Regions from separate parts of the Streptomyces sp. NPDC058964 genome, predicted to be linked through region 3. Evidence: riboswitches for the same ligand, from Rfam matches in the RefSeq annotation. Region 3 holds a riboswitch; each other region holds the start of a gene.
What was found. A riboswitch is a leader RNA that binds a small molecule or an ion and turns the genes downstream of it on or off. The one in region 3 is predicted to bind cobalamin.
Positions count from the first base shown of each region.

Region 1: another riboswitch for cobalamin. It lies ahead of ACFW2E_RS31035 (cobalamin biosynthesis protein); the one in region 3 lies ahead of ACFW2E_RS40485 (ribonucleoside-diphosphate reductase subunit alpha).
Region 2: another riboswitch for cobalamin. It lies ahead of ACFW2E_RS21550 (CbtB-domain containing protein); the one in region 3 lies ahead of ACFW2E_RS40485 (ribonucleoside-diphosphate reductase subunit alpha).

Region 1 covers NZ_JBHYKH010000321.1:2,327-7,892, reverse strand. Annotated here, with positions in the region: gene ACFW2E_RS31045 (anion permease) at 1-1,109, shown strand, start outside; gene ACFW2E_RS31040 (hypothetical protein) at 1,142-1,369, shown strand; cobalamin riboswitch at 1,497-1,639, shown strand; gene ACFW2E_RS31035 (cobalamin biosynthesis protein) at 1,742-2,692, shown strand; gene ACFW2E_RS31030 (cobyric acid synthase) at 2,689-4,260, shown strand; partial or broken gene cobN (cobaltochelatase subunit CobN) at 4,257-5,566, shown strand, end outside.
Region 2 covers NZ_JBHYKH010000169.1:8,562-14,127, reverse strand. Annotated here, with positions in the region: gene ACFW2E_RS21570 (PfkB family carbohydrate kinase) at 1-22, shown strand, start outside; gene ACFW2E_RS21565 (TetR/AcrR family transcriptional regulator) at 96-641, opposite strand; gene ACFW2E_RS21560 (ABC transporter substrate-binding protein) at 878-1,519, shown strand; gene ACFW2E_RS21555 (SpoIIE family protein phosphatase) at 1,702-4,158, shown strand; cobalamin riboswitch at 4,234-4,374, shown strand; gene ACFW2E_RS21550 (CbtB-domain containing protein) at 4,410-4,631, shown strand; gene ACFW2E_RS21545 (CbtA family protein) at 4,654-5,406, shown strand.
Region 3 covers NZ_JBHYKH010000572.1:3-4,939, reverse strand. Annotated here, with positions in the region: partial or broken gene ACFW2E_RS40500 (helix-turn-helix domain-containing protein) at 1-475, opposite strand, end outside; gene ACFW2E_RS40495 (hypothetical protein) at 568-810, shown strand; gene ACFW2E_RS40490 (ribonucleotide-diphosphate reductase subunit beta) at 723-1,736, opposite strand; gene ACFW2E_RS40485 (ribonucleoside-diphosphate reductase subunit alpha) at 1,736-4,099, opposite strand; cobalamin riboswitch at 4,220-4,374, opposite strand; partial or broken gene ACFW2E_RS40480 (GNAT family N-acetyltransferase) at 4,418-4,924, opposite strand.

The sequences.
Region 1 (5,566 bases), on a different contig from region 3:
CGGTGGCCATGTCCGCCGCGCTCAACCTTGTAGGCGCTTTCCTCTCCGTGGAGGTCGCCAACACGATCTCCAAGGGTCTCGTCGACGAGACCGGCATACGTCCCGAGGTCATATTCGCCGCCCTGGTCGGCGCGATCCTCTGGAACCTGCTGACCTGGCTGGTCGGACTCCCGTCCAGCTCCTCGCACGCCCTGCTGGGCGGCCTGATCGGCGCCACGATCGCCTCGGCCGGCACGGGTGCCGTCCACGGTGACGTGCTCGTCACCAAGGTCCTGCTCCCGGCGGTCGCGGCCCCGATCGTCGCCGGTGTGGCGGCCATGCTCGCCACGCGGTTCTCCTACGGGCTGGGCAAGGACGCCGACGGCGAGGCCACCCGCAAGGGCTACCGCGCCGGCCAGATCGCCTCCGCCGGCCTGGTCTCCCTCGCCCACGGCACCAACGACGCCCAGAAGACGATGGGCATCATCACGCTGGCGCTGATCGCCGGCGGTGCCATCGCCCCCGGTTCCAACCCTCCCACCTGGGTGATCCTCTCCGCCGGCCTGGCCATCGCGCTCGGCACCTACATCGGCGGCTGGCGCATCATCCGCACCATGGGCAAGGGCCTGACCGACCTCCAGCCGCAGCAGGGCTTCTCCGCCCAGACCAGCGCCGCGACGGTCATCCTGGCCTCCTCCCACCTGGGCTTCTCCCTGTCCACCACGCACGCCGTCTCCGGCTCCGTGATGGGCGCGGGCCTGGGCCGCAAGGGCGGTGTGGTCCGCTGGTCCACGGTGACCCGCATGTTCGTCGCCTGGGCGCTGACCCTGCCGGCCGCCGCGCTGGTCGGTGCGCTCGCCGAGTCCGTGACCGGCCTGGGGGACTGGGGCACCGCGCTCGTCGCCGTCTTCCTGATCGCCTCCAGCGCCGCCATCTGGAAGCTCTCCCGCCGCCAGGTCGTCGACCACAGCAACGTCAACGACACCGATGAGCCAGCCGGTGTGGTGACCACGGCGATCGCCGCCGTGACGCCGCCCCCGGCGGGCACCGTGGCCGAGGACCTGACGGCCACCATCCCCGCCCCCGCGACCGTCACCGACCCGGCCACCCCTCCGGCCGCCGCCGTCTGACCCCGAGACCCGGTTACTAAGGAAGCATCACCATGAAGATCGACTGGGCAGCCCTCGGCTCCGTCTTCGGCGTCAGCCTCGTGGTCACCGTGGGCCTCGTGGCCCTCTTCACCCTGGGCGTCAAGGGCCTCGCGCACCGCGAGCGCGCCACGGCCCAGGGCGGCTCCGCCACCCTCGCGGTCACCGGAGCGTACGTCTGCTTCGCGGCCTGCGCGGCGGCGGTGGCGTACGGCATCTACCTGATCATGGCCAAGGCCTGACCGAGTTCGCCAGGCTCCTCCCCGATGCCTTCGGGGAGGAGCCTTTCGCATGCCGTCACACCGGTCCGGGCAGTGCCGGTGTGGGGTTCTGCACACTCTCCCCGTGCAGGTCAACAGCAAGTTGACGGCCCTTCCGGGCCCGTGGTGGACTGCCCGAGCCATGTACGGCGGCAGAAGAGGAAGCCGGTGTGAATCCGGCGCGGTCCCGCCACTGTCACCGGGGTAGCAATCCCCGGGAGCCAGGAACTCTCACCGCCGGTCTCGTCGAACCAGGGCGTGGACACCCTGAGTGAGGACATATCGCCATGCTCGCTCGGCCGTTGAGGCACAGCACCGGAAGATCATTGCCCGACCCCACGGCCGGCTGAGCCGATGCGTGCCGATCGCGTCTTCGCGTACGGCGCAGCCGCCGGCCTCCTCGGCGACCTCCTCCTGGGCGATCCGCGACACGGGCATCCGGTCGCCGCGTTCGGGCGTGCGGCGGGAGCCGTCGAACGGGTGCTGTGGCGGGACCACCGGGGATGGGGCGCCGCGCACACCGCCGTCTGCGCCGGTGGCGCCGTAGCCCTCGGCGTCCTCGCCCGGCGAGGCGTACGCGCCTCCCCCGCCGCCTCCGTCGCGCTCACCGCGGCCGCCACCTGGGCCGTCGTCGGGGGGACTTCGCTCGCCCGGGAGGCCCGGACCGTCGCAGACGCCCTGCAGAGGGGCGACGTCGACGCGGCACGCGCGCGGCTGCCCCATCTGTGCGGCCGCGACCCCCGGGCCCTGGACGCCGGCGGAATAGCGCGTGCGGTGGTGGAGTCCGTCGCCGAGAACACCTCCGACGCCGTCGTGGGAGCCCTGGTGTGGGGCGCCGCGGCCGGCGTGCCCGGGCTCCTCGGCTTCCGCGCCGTGAACACCCTCGACGCCATGGTCGGGCACAGGTCGCCCCGGTACCGGCGGTACGGCTGGGCCTCCGCCCGGCTCGACGACGTCGCCGGATGGCCGGGGGCCCGGCTCACCGCCGCACTGGCCGCGGCCGCGGGCCCGGATCCACGCGCGGCCCTGCGTGCCTGGCGTTCGGACGCACACCGGCATCCGAGCCCCAACGCGGGCCCCGTCGAGGCCTCCTTCGCGGGGGCTTTGGGCGTACGGCTCGGCGGAACCCTCTCCTACGGGGGGCGCATCGAGCACCGGCCCGTGCTCAACGGCGGCGGCCGTGCCGTGGCCACCGAGGACATCGACCGTGCCGTACGGCTCTCCCGTCGGGTCGGTCTGCTCGCGCTCGGCGTCGGTGTCGCCGCGCGCGCCGTCGCAGCGAAGACAAGGGGGCGCAGATCATGAACGGTGGACTGCTCGTCGCGGGTACCACCTCCGACGCCGGCAAGAGCGTCGTCACGGCGGGGATCTGCCGATGGCTGGTGCGGCAGGGAGTCAAGGTCGCGCCCTTCAAGGCGCAGAACATGTCCCTCAACTCGTTCGTGACACGGGAGGGAGCCGAGATCGGCCGGGCGCAGGCCATGCAGGCCCAGGCCTGCCGGGTCGAGCCGACCGCGCTGATGAACCCGGTGCTGCTCAAGCCCGGCGGCGAACAGAGCAGCCAGGTGGTGCTGCTGGGAAAGCCGGTGGGCGAGTTGAGCGCGCGCGGGTTCTTCGGGGGCTCTGCGCCCGCGGCACGGCCGTCATCAGGTGCAGTGTCCCCCGGGAGGAGGCTGCACGGGGGCCGGCAACAGAGACTTCTCGGGACCGTTCTCGACTGTCTGGCCGAGCTGCGGGGCACGTATGACGCGGTGATCTGTGAGGGGGCGGGCTCTCCCGCCGAGATCAATCTGCGGCAAACCGACATCGTGAACATGGGGATCGCACGCAATGCCCGGCTCCCCGTGCTCGTCGTCGGCGACATCGACCGCGGGGGCGTCTTCGCCTCCTTCTTCGGGACCGTGGCCCTGCTCTCGCCCGAGGACCAGGAACTGGTCGCCGGCTTCCTCGTGAACAAGTTCCGCGGGGACGTGTCCCTGCTGGAGCCGGGACTGGACATGCTGCACGGGCTCACCGGGCGGCACACCTACGGCGTGCTCCCGTTCCGGCACGGGCTCGGCATCGACGAGGAGGACGGACTGAGGGTCTCGCTGCGCGGCACCGTGCGCGAGTCGAACGTCTCCCCGCCCGTCGGCGAGGACGTCCTGCGCGTCGCCGTCTGCGCGATCCCGCTCATGTCCAACTTCACCGACGTGGACGCGCTCGCCGCCGAACCGGGTGTCGTGGTGCGGTTCGTGGACCGGCCGGAGGAACTCGCCGACGCCGACCTCGTCGTGATCCCGGGCACCCGGGGAACGGTTCGCGCGCTGCAGTGGCTGCGGGAGCGCGGTCTCGCCGAGGCTCTCGTCCGGCGGGCCGCCGAACAGCGGCCCGTCCTCGGCATCTGCGGCGGGTTCCAGATGATCGGCGAGCACATCGAGGACGAGGTCGAGAGCCGGCAGGGACCGGTCGACGGGCTCGGTCTGCTCCCCGTCCGGGTGCGGTTCGCCCGGGAGAAGACCCTGACCCGGCCCACCGGCGAGGCCCTCGGTGAACATGTCGAGGGGTACGAGATCCACCACGGGGTCGCCGAAGTGCACGGCGGGGAGCCCTTCTTGGACGGCTGCCGGGTCGGGCAGACCTGGGGCACGCACTGGCACGGCTCCCTTGAGTCGGACGGCTTCCGGCGGGCCTTCCTGCGCGAGGTGGCGGCCGCCGCGGGCCGCCGTTTCGTGCCGGCCCCCGACACCTCGTTCGCCGCGCTGCGCGAGGAACAGCTCGACCGGCTCGGGGACCTGATCGAACAGCACGCGGACACGGACGCGCTCTGGCGGCTCATCGAGTCCGGCGCGCCACAAGGACTGCCCTTCATTCCACCGGGAGCGCCCGCATGAGCACAGTGTTGTTGTTGTCGACCGCCGACACCGATCTGCTGGCGGCCCGGGCCTCCGGCGCGGCCTACCTGACCGGCAACCCGACCCGGGTCGACGTCGCCGAAGAGCTTCCGGAACTCGCCCGGCGGGCCGACATCGCCGTCGTACGGCTGCTCGGCGGCAGGCGCGCCTGGGAGGACGGGCTGGCCGCGCTGAAGGCCGCGGGTGTCCCGACCGTGCTGCTGGGCGGCGAGGCGGTGCCCGACGCCGAGCTGATGGCCGAGTCGTCCGTGCCGGCCGGTGTCGTGGCCGAGGCGCTGCGGTACCTCGTCGAGGGCGGCCCCGCCAACCTCACCGAGCTCGCCCGGTTCCTGTCCGACACGGTGCTGCTGACGGGTGAGGGGTTCACCGAGCCGCAGAAGATGCCCGAGTACGGCGTCCACGGCGAGCGCGCCCTCGTCGAGGGCCGGCCGACCGTCGGCGTGCTCTTCTACCGGGCCCACGAGCTGAGCGGCAACACCGCCTTCGTCGAGACCCTGTGCGACGCGCTCGAGGCGCGGGGCGCCAACGCCCTGCCCGTGTACTGCGGTTCGCTGCGCGGCGCCGACGCCGGGCTGTACGAGATCCTCGGCCGCGCCGACGCCCTCGTCGCCACGGTCCTCGCCGCGGGCGGCACGCACGCCTCGCAGGCCTCCGCGGGCGGCGACGAGGAGGCGTGGGACATCGGGGCGCTGGCCGGCCTGGACATCCCGGTGCTGCAGGGGCTCTGCCTGACCTCCTCGCGGTCCGCGTGGGAGGAGTCCGACGCCGCCCTCTCCCCCATGGACGCGGCCATGCAGGTGGCGATCCCGGAGTTCGACGGCCGCCTCGTCACCGTGCCCTTCTCCTTCAAGGAGCAGGTCGTCTCCGAGGACGGAACCGACGTCCCGGTGTACGTCGCCGACCCCGAGCGGGCCGGACGCGTGGCCGGAATCGCCGTACGGCACGCGCAGTTGAAGCACAAGGAGAACGCCGGCAAACGGGTCGCGCTGGTCTTCACCGCCTACCCGACCAAGCACTCCCGCGTCGGCAACGCGGTGGGCCTCGACACGCCCGCCTCGGCCGTCCGGCTCCTGGACGCGCTGCGGGACGCCGGCTACGCGCTCACCGAGTACCCCGACAACGGCGACGAGCTGATCCACCGGCTCATCGAGGCCGGCGGCCACGACGTCGAATGGCTGACCGAGCAACAGCTGGCCGCCGCGCCCGCGCGCGTGCCGCTCGCCGACTACCGGGCGTGGTTCGACGAGCTCGACCCCGGGCTCAGGGAGGGCATGCTGGAGGCGTG
Region 2 (5,566 bases), on a different contig from region 3:
GGGGGGCGACGCCGGAGCGTAGGCACCGTCCTCCCCACGCCGTCATCGGCTTCGCTCCCGCCGCAGCACGCCACGGCAACCGAGGACTCGGCCCCTCAGCCGGGCGGCACCGACAGGTGGGTGAGGATGCCGCACACCTCGTCGACGATCTCCCGGGCCTCCGACTCGTCCACGCGGTCGCCCAGTTCACGTGCCGCTCCTCCGATGACCGTGGTCAGCACGATCACCCGGACCCGGCCGGCGCGATGCTGTTCGTCCACCTTCAGCAGCCGGGCATTGCGTCGCACCCACGCCCGGTCCCATCTGCGGCGCAGCGCGTCGAAGCCGGCCGGCCCGTCGTCCTCCGCGAGGAGCCTGCAGAGCGGCCGGTTGTCCCAGACGCCCGCCAGGTACGCCCTCGCGCCCGCGATGAACAGGGCCACGGGATCGTCGACCCCGCTGCCGCGCGCACAGGACAGGGCCGAGGCGGTCCGCCGCTCCTGTTCCTCGCGGAAGTCCTCCCAGAGCGCCAGATACAGCCCGTGCTTGCCGCCGTAGTGCTGGAAGAGGCTGCCCACGGGGATGCCGGAGCGCGCCGCGATCTCGGCGAGGCCCGCATCGGAGTAGCCGCGCTCGGTGAACACCTCCAGCGCCGCGTCCAGCAGAGCGTGCCGGAGGGAGCCCGCAGGTACGGCGAATTGCTCGGGCAGGCCGGTACAGAAGCCGAAGGCGAAGGTCGCGGTCCTCTACCAGAACGACGGCCTCGGCAAGGATCTGCTCGGCGGTTTCGAGCAGGCCGTCGGCGGCAGCGGCGTGAAGGTGGTCGCGAAGGAGAGCTACGAGGTCACCGACCCGTCCGTCTCGGCACAGATGGCGAACAGCCCGCTCGAAGGCGGACGTGCTGCTGGACGTCACCACCCCCAAGTTCGGCAGTCAGGCCCTTGCCGCCGATGCCAGGAACACACGGTGGAATCCGCTGCACATCGTGAACAACGTGTCCTCGTCCGCCGCCGTGCTCAAGCCGGTCGGCCTCAAGAACGTCCAGGGAGTGGTGTCCGCCACGTACTTCAAGGACCCAGTCGACCCGCAGTGGGCCAACGACCCGGAGATGAAGGCGTATCAGGACACCATGCGCAAGTACGCACCGGACACCGACCCGGCCAACCAGTTCAACGCCTGCGGCTGGGCCGTTGCCTCCAGCCTGCACAAGGCGCTGGACGCGATGAAGTGCCCGACGACCCGAGAGGGGCTGCGGGACGCGGTGCGCGGCCTGAAGGACGTCAAGGTCGGCCTGCTGCTGCCCGGGGTCACCCTGTCCACCGGGTCGCACGACGCCTTCCCGATCGAGACGCTGCAGTTGATGCGGTTCAAGGGCGAACGGTGGCAGCTGTTCGGCAAGCCCGTCGACTCCCGCGAGGAGTTCGGCCCGCTCACCAAGTCAGCCCAGGAGGGTCCGGGGGCGGATCCATTCCGGCGCCCCCGGACATCCCTCAGATACCGACCACTCGGTATCCCTGTTCGCCCGGTTCCCGTCCGCTGATCACCACGACTAGGCCATCGTGCTGGCCGTCCGCCCTCCACGGCGGGGCATGGCCGGCACACCCCCGTCGGCTTCCTAGGCTGCACCGAGTATCGACAGGTCACCCGGCAGGCGCCCAGGACAGAGCATCCAGGGCGCGTCGGCACGCGTGTACGAGGTGGTGTCCGGCAGTGGAGCAGCGGGTGAGCGAACTCAGTCGGAGCGAGGAGGATCCGCTCGGTCTCCATCTGGCCGCCCTGGCGGTACTCGACGACGAGGGGACCGTCGTCGGATGGAGCCGCAAGGCCCAGGAACTCATCGGCTACCCCGGCCGTGCCATGACGGGCCGTTCGGTCTTCGAGGCTCTGATCGATCCCGCCGACCTGCCGGTCGCGAGGGAGGCCGCGTCGAGATGCAGGAGCGTGGGGTTCTGGTTCGGGGTGCTTCCCGTACGGCACAAGAACGGGCACCAGGTGGACCTGGGTCTCAAGATCACCGCACTCACCCGCGACCGGGGCCGGGAGTGGGTGCTCGCCGGGGCTCTCGCGGAGGATGTACTGGAATGGCAGAGGGACCGAGCGGTGCTCGAGGGCCTGTACCGCCGGTGCCCGATCGGCCTGGTCGTGCACAGTCCCGACATGAGGATTCTGCGGGTCAACCGGGCCATCGAGCGGTTCACCGGCGTGCCGGCCGCGGATCTTCTCGGACTGCCCTCCGGCGCGCTGCTCGTGGCGGAGGACGCGCGCAAGGCCGTGGACCGCGTGCGCCAGGTGATCAGTACCGGAAGGGCATTGGTCTATTCCGAGCAGTACGTCCGTCTCGAGGAGGACCCGGCACGAGTACGGGTCGCGCTGGTCTCGTCCTTCCCCATGGCCGACTCCGCCGGCCGGATCCTCGGGGTGGCCGAGATGATCGAGGACATCACCGAACGCCACCGCGCCCAGCAGCGGCTCGCCGTCCTCGCCGAGGCGAGCACCCACATCGGCACGACCCTGGACGTGGGCCAGACGGCCCGGCAGCTCGCGGAGGTCGTCGTACCGCACCTGGCGGATCACGCGTCGGTGGACGTGTTGCAGTCGGCCGTCCGGGGTGAGGAAATGGCACACGCGCTCGCGGGGCCCGTCGTACGGGTGGCCGACAGCAGCGATGGTGACGGACAACCCGCCCTGCGCGACCCGAAGGGCGAGCCGGTCGAGTTCGCCCCCGACACCCCGCAGGCCAGATGCCTGGCCGAAGGACGCCCGATGCTGGAACCGGTCCTTCCGCCCGCCTGGTTCTCGACGGAGCCGTTCCGTGGCGCACGTGCTCCGGATCCCGGCGCGCATTCACTGATCGTGGTGCCGCTGGCGGCGCGGGGTCTGGTGCTGGGCGTGATGAGCCTGTGGCGCTCCCGGCGCCCCGATCCGTTCGCGGCGGACGATCTGACTCTGGCCCAGGAACTCGCCTCGCGGGCCGCCCTTGCCATCGACAACGCCCGGCGCTTCACCCAGCAACAGCAGACCGCGTACACCCTGCAGAGCAGCCTCCTGCCCACCGCGGTCCCACAGCAGTCGGCCGTCGAGGTCGCCCCCCGCTACCTCCCCGCCGGCGCGGGACCGGGACTGGGCGGCGACTGGTTCGACGTCATCGCGCTGTCCGGGGCACGGGTTGCCCTCGTCGTCGGCGACGTGGTCGGCCGCGGCGTCCACGCCGCCGCCACCATGGGCCGGCTGCGCACCGCCGTGCACACCCTGGCCAATCTCGACCTGGAACCGGACGAGGTGCTCTCCCGCCTGGACGACCTGGTCAACCTCCTGGCCGCCGAACAGGAGGCAGCGGAGCAAAGGCCGGTGGCCGAGCACATCCTCAGTGCCACCTGCCTGTACGCCGTCTACGATCCGATCTCCCGCCGGTGCTCCGTCGCACGGGCCGGCCATCCGCCGCCGGTCGTGACCGACCCGGACGGACGAGCGAGCGTGCTCGACCTGCCCGCGGGCCCACCACTGGGTCTGGGCGGTCTGCCGTTCGAGGCCCGGGAGCTCGAGTTGGCCGAGGGCAGCCTGCTGACGCTCTACACCAACGGACTCATCGGCGAACGCAGCATCGATCCCGACGACGGCCTGGCACGGCTGTGCGCCGCACTCACCCGGCCGGCGGACCCGTTGCAGCAGATCTGCCAGGCAGTCGTGGACGCGCTGGTGCCCGCCCGGCCGGCCGACGACATCGCACTGGTCGTCGCCCGCACCCGCGTACTGCCGGCGCAGAACGTCGCGTCCTGGGAGCTGCCCCTGGAGGCTGCCGCGGCCGCCCGAGCCAGGACGCTCGTCACCGACAAGCTGACGGAATGGGGCCTGGAAGACCTGGCGTTCACGACCGAACTGATCGCCAGCGAGCTCGTCACCAACGCCTTCCGTTACGCCAGGGGTCCGATGACCCTGCGCCTGCTCCATGCGCGGTCCCTGGTCTGCGAGGTCAGCGACGCCAGCCACACCTCGCCCCACCTGCGCCGGGCCCGCACCACCGACGAGGGCGGCCGCGGCCTGTTCCTCGTGGCCCAGCTGGCCGAACGCTGGGGCACTCGCTACAGCCGCGAGGGCAAGACGGTCTGGACGGAACAGGGGCTCGCGGGCGCGCCCCAGTCCGCTCCCCGTGGTCCGGGCGGCCCATTCCGCCACCGCTGACCCGTCGTTCACCCGGGTACGGTCGCCCGGCGCGAGAGGAAGATCACGCCAGGTGGCGCGGTCTTGGCCATGCACCCGACACGCGGTACTGTCGGTCCGATATCGACGACGGCAAATCGGAAGCCGGTGAAAATCCGGCACGGTCGCGCCACTGTATTCGGGACGCCCCTGGGCATCTCGGGAGTCAGACCCGTAGCCGTCGTCATGTGCACCACCGAGATGGGACGCGAACTCCCAGAGGAGGTCCTGCCATGGCGCAGACCGTCGCCCAGCCGACAGCCAACACCCCCGCCGTTCCCGCCACGCTGCCGCTGAAGGCGATCGCTCCGTGGGCGGTCTTCTTCGGCATCCTCATGCTCGTCCTGCTGTACTTCGTCGGCGCCGAGCAGGGCGCCACCTCCGTGTTCAACGGCACGGACGTCCACGAGTGGGTGCATGACGCACGTCACCTGCTCGGCTTCCCCTGCCACTGACGCGGGGGGACGCAGCGCGCCCATGAACTCCGCAACCGTGCGAAACCTTCTCGTGCGGGGCATGCTCGCCGGCCTGGCCGCCGGCGTGCTCGCCCTCGTCGTCGCCTATTTCCTCGGTGAGCCGAACGTCGACAAGGCGATCGGATTCGAGGAAGCCCACTCCCACGAGCACGAGATGGAAGTCGTCTCCCGCTCTCTGCAGTCCACCGCCGGACTCGCCACCGGCGTTCTGGTCTACGGGGTCGCCTTCGGCGGTATCGCCGCACTCGCCTTCAGCTTCGCGCTCGGCCGCGTAGGGCGCTTCAGCCCACGGGCCACCGCGCTGTTGCTGTCCGGCTGCGCACTGCTGGCCGTCTACGTCGTGCCGTTCCTGAAGTACCCCGCCAACCCGCCGTCGGTGGGCAACCCCGACACCATCGGCAAGCGGACCACCTTGTACTTCCTGATGATGGTACTCAGCGTGCTTCTCGCCATCGCCGCCACGATGCTGGGCAAGCGACTCGCACCCCGGCTGGGTACGTGGTACGCGACGATCGTCGCGGTGGCCGCCTTCGCCGTCCTGATCGGTCTGGCCTACGCGTTCCTTCCCGCCGTCAACGAGGTGCCGAAGGAGTTCCCGGCCACCCTGCTGTGGAGGTTCCGTCTCTCGGCGCTGGCGATTCAGAGCGCGCTGTGGGGTGGTTTCGGCCTGCTCTTCGGCGAGTTGGCCGAGCGGAGGCTGAACCCCAAGCCCGCGACGGCCGCGTCCGGGCAAGCAGTCCCCGCCTCGAACTGACCGTTCTTGGACGCAAGAGGGCCCTTCGGAAGCGGCGGATTCAAGGGTTCGTCGCAACACGCGGTGAGTTGATCAAGCCGTGAACAGTCTGGACAGACGCACGGGCGGGGGGTCCCACACCAGCCTGTTGTGTGGGGGGGTGGTGTGTTTGGGTATGTAC
Region 3 (4,937 bases):
AGGTGATCACCGGGTCCTCGTCGACATAGAGCACGTCCGGCTCGATGACCGCCCGCGGGTTGCGCAGGGCCAGTTCCCCGGCCTGCCGCCAGTGCACACTGCACCGCCGCCCGTCGAGCAGCCCGGCGGCGCCGAGCACGAACACCCCCGAGCAGACGCTCAGCACCCGCGCCCCGCGCTCCACGGCCCGCACCAGGGCGTCGAGGAGCTCGGGCGGATAGCCGCGCGACACGTAGTCGCTGCCGGCCGGCACGGCGATCAGGTCGGCCTCCTCCAGCCGGTCCAGTCCGAACGGCGTCGAGACCGTGAGCCCGCCGACATGGGTCTCGAGTCGCGGGCCCTCGGCCGAGACCACGGCGAAGTCGTACACCGGCAGCCCCTCGTCACTGCGGTCGATGCCGAACACCTCGCAGACGACGCCGAGCTCGAAGGGATGCACGCCGTCGAGGAGGACGGCGGCCACGTTTCTCAGCATGCTTCCAGTGTGCCGTGGAAGTGGCGGTAATTCGAGGGTGTGCGGCAGTCCTGCCACTGTCTGTAAGGAGTGTTCGGCGCGACAGTGGTGTCATGACTACAGCGCAGACGGAAGCCCTGACCGGAATGGCCGTCGTCCTCGGGATCCTGGTCCTCCTGGTCCTCCCCTCACTGATCGGCATCGTGCGCGACCGGCGCATCGACCGACAGCTCAGGCAGGCCCAGGAGCCCCGGGAGACCGGACGGGATCAGAAGTCCTCGTCCAGGTCGACGGTGCCCTCCACCGCCACCTGGTACGCCGACGGACGCCGCTCGAAGAAGTTGGTCAGCTCCTGAACCCCCTGGAGCTCCATGAAGGAGAAGGGGTTCTCGGAGCCGTACACCGGAGCGAAGCCGAGGCGGCTCAGCCGCTGGTCGGCGACACACTCCAGGTACTGCCGCATCGAGTCGGTGTTCATGCCCGGGAGGCCGTCACCGCACAGGTCGCGCGCGAACTGCAGCTCGGCCTCGACGGCCTCCCGCAGCATGTCGGTGACCTGTCGCTGGAGCTCGTCGTCGAAGAGCTCCGGCTCCTCCTTGCGGACGGTGTCCACCACGTCGAAGGCGAAGGACATGTGCATCGTTTCGTCGCGGAACACCCAGTTGGTGCCGGTGGCCAGCCCGTGCAGCAGTCCGCGGCTGCGGAACCAGTAGACGTAGGCGAAGGCACCGTAGAAGAACAGGCCCTCGATGCACGCGGCGAAGCAGATGAGGTTGAGCAGGAAGCGGCGGCGGTCGGCCTTGGACTCCAGGCGGTCCAGCTTCTCCACCTCGTTGATCCACTTGAAGCAGAACCCGGCCTTCTCGCGGATCGACGGGATGTTCTCCACGGCCGCGAAGGCGGCGGCCCGGTCTTCCGGATCGGGGAGGTAGGTGTCCAGGAGCGTCAGATAGAACTGGACGTGCACGGCCTCCTCGAACAGCTGGCGCGACAGGTAGAGGCGCGCCTCCGGGGAGTTGATGTGCTTGTACAGCGTCAGCACCAGGTTGTTCGCGACGATCGAGTCACCCGTCGCGAAGAAGGCCACCAGCCGGCCGATCAGGTGCTGCTCGGCCGGGGTCAGCCGGGCGAGGTCGGCCACGTCCGAGTGGAGGTCGACCTCCTCCACGGTCCAGGTGTTCTTGATCGCGTCCCGGTAGCGCTCGTAGAAGTCGGGGTAGCGCATCGGGCGGAGAGTCAGCTCGAAGCCGGGGTCGAGCAGGTTCTGGGCACGGGCGGACATTACTGGCAGGCCTCGCAGGACTCGGGGTTCTCAAGGGAGCAGGCGACGGCGTCTGGATCGGCCACCTGCTGGACGGGGATGGACGCTTGCGGCTGCGCCTGGGCGGCTCGGGCGATACGGGTCGCCGGGCGCGAGCGCAGGTAGTACGTCGTCTTCAGGCCCTGCTTCCAGGCGTACGCGTACATCGAGGAGAGCTTGCCGATGGTCGGCGTCTCCATGAACAGGTTCAGGGACTGCGACTGGTCGAGGAACGGGGTCCGGGCCGCCGCCATGTCGATCAGGCCGCGCTGCGGGATCTCCCACGCCGTGCGGTACAGCGCCCGTACGTCGGCCGGGATCCACGCGAAGTCCTGCACCGAGCCGTTGGAGTCGCGCAGCGCCTCACGGGTGCGGGCGTCCCAGACTCCGAGCTCCTTGAGGTCCCTCACGAGGTACGAGTTGACCTGGAGGAACTCGCCGGACAGGGTCTCGCGCTTGAAGAGGTTGGAGACCTGCGGCTCGATGCACTCGTACACGCCCGCGATGGAGGCGATGGTGGCGGTCGGCGCGATCGCGAGGAGCAGCGAGTTGCGCATGCCGACGGCGGCGATCCGCTCGCGCAGGGCGGCCCAGCGCTCGGGCCAGTTGAGCTCGGCGCCGTAGTGGTCGGGGTGCAGGACACCCTTGGCGGTACGGGTCTTCTCCCAGGCCGGGAGCGGACCGCTGCGCTCGGCGAGGTCGGCGGAGGCCTCGTACGCGGCGAGCATGATGCGCTCGGCGATACGGGTGGACAGGGCGCGCGCCTCGGGGGAGTCGAACGGCAGGCGCAGCTTGAAGAAGACGTCCTGCAGACCCATCGCGCCGAGGCCGACGGGACGCCACTTGGCGTTGGAGCGGCCCGCCTGCTCGGTCGGGTAGAAGTTGATGTCGACGACACGGTCGAGGAAGGTCACGGCGGTGCGGACCGTCTCGTCGAGGCGCTTCCAGTCGAGGTCGCCGTCCGTCACGAAGGCGCCCAGGTTCACCGAACCCAGGTTGCAGACGGCCGTCTCGCCGTCGTCCGTGACCTCCAGGATCTCCGTGCAGAGGTTGGAGGAGTGGACCACGTGGCCCGGCTCGGCCGTCTGGTTGGCGGTGCGGTTGGCGGCGTCCTTGAAGGTCATCCAGCCGTTGCCGGTCTGCGCCAGGGTGCGCATCATGCGCCCGTACAGGTCGCGGGCGGGGATCGTCTTCTTCGCCAGTCCGGCGGCCTCCGCCCGGCGGTAGGCGGCCTCGAACTCGGCGCCCCACAGGTCGACCAGCTCCGGCACGTCCGACGGGGAGAACAGCGACCACCGCTCGTCGGCGTTGACCCGGCGCATGAACTCGTCCGGGATCCAGTGCGCGAGGTTCAGGTTGTGGGTACGGCGGGCGTCCTCACCGGTGTTGTCGCGCAGCTCCAGGAACTCCTCGATGTCGGAGTGCCAGGTCTCCAGGTAGACCGCCGCCGCGCCCTTGCGCCGGCCGCCCTGGTTCACGGCGGCGACGGAGGCGTCGAGAGTCTTCAGGAACGGGACGATGCCGTTGGAGTGGCCGTTGGTGCCGCGGATGAGCGAACCACGGCTGCGGATTCGGGAGTAGGAGAGGCCGATGCCGCCGGCGTGCTTCGAGAGCCGGGCCACCTGGTGGTAGCGGTCGTAGATGGAGTCCAGCTCGTCCAGCGGGGAGTCGAGGAGGTAGCAGGACGACATCTGGGGGTGCCGCGTACCGGAGTTGAAGAGCGTGGGGGAGGAGGGCAGGTAGTCGAGGCGGCTCATGAGCGCGTAGAGCGCGCCGACTTCGTCGACCGACCGGTTGCCGTCGTCCTCGGCGAGACCGGCCGCGACGCGCAGCATGAAGTGCTGGGGCGTCTCGACGACCTTGCGGGTGATGGGGTGGCGCAGCAGGTAGCGGCTGTGCAGCGTGCGCAGGCCGAAGTAGCCGAAGCGGTCGTCCGCGTCCGCGTCGATCAGCGAGTCCAGCCGCTCGGCGTGCAGCCGTACGAACTCTGCGGTCCGGTCGGCGATCAGTCCCTCGCGGTGCCCCACGGCGACGGACTCGGTGAAGGTGGTGACACCCTGCGAGGCGGCCTCGGCACGGATGCCGACGGCCAGCAGCCGGGCGGCCAGCTTCGAGTAGGCGGGGTCCTCGGAGATGAGGCCGGCGGCCGCCTCCGTGGCCAGCTCGCGCAGCTCCGTCTCGTCCGCCCGCGCGGACCGTCCGCGCAGCGCGGCGGCGGCGACCCGGCCGGGGTCGGCGTCGGGGAGGTCTGCGGTCAGCTCGGTCAGGGTCCGCAGCAGCGCGGTACCGGGACCGTCGGTCTCCAGGCCTGTGGCTGAAGCCGGGTCGGCTGGCGCGATGGTCACGTGGGGCTCTCCCTCGCTCGGCACGGGGCCTGGCGGAGGGCAGGGCGGCACACGAGCGCACGCGGCGTCGCGTCCACCGGCCCACTCCGCGAGGCCCGGACGTCAGAGCACCCGGACCGGACGGCCGGGCGCGCTGTCGGCAGGTCCTCGGACTGGTCATGCGTGTGGTTGCACGCAAGTACACCGTTGCGGGACAGTTCCGGATTCGCACCGGATTCCCCTGTGGCGACAGCGAGCATGAGCATACATCTAGTGCCGGGTGAGGACAGCACCCCCATATGTTGTGTCTGCGGTGTGTTGGTGTAACTCCGGAGCGTGTCAGAGTGTCAATTCGTAGGTGAGCAGCATGAGGTCGTCGGCGTGCGGAATCGGGTTCCAGTCGCGCTCGGCGACCCGGACGAAACCGAGACGCTCGTAGATGCGGTGGGCGGCGTGCATCATGTGCTGGGTCGACAGGACGATCCCCGTGCACCCCTCCAGGGCCCGTGCGCGCTCGACACAGGCCCGCACGAGCGCCTCCCCGGCTCCCCGGCCGCGGGCCGAGTGGGTGACCGCCAGCATCCGGATCTCGGCCTCGCCGGGACCGGCGAGATCGGCCATGGGGCCACCGGACGGCACGAAGGTGACCCCGCCGAGCACCTCCCCGTCCGCCACGGCGACCAGTACGTCGGCGGCCGCCGCCCGCTTGGCCACGTCCTTGAGCTCGCCCAGGTACCAGTCGCTCTCGCCGAAGGTCAGCAGGCCGTCCTGCCGTTAGGCCTGAGCGGTGATCTCGCCGAGGGTGGTGTACTCGGCGGGGGCCGCGGGCCGGATCACGATGTCCATGGGTCGAGTGTGC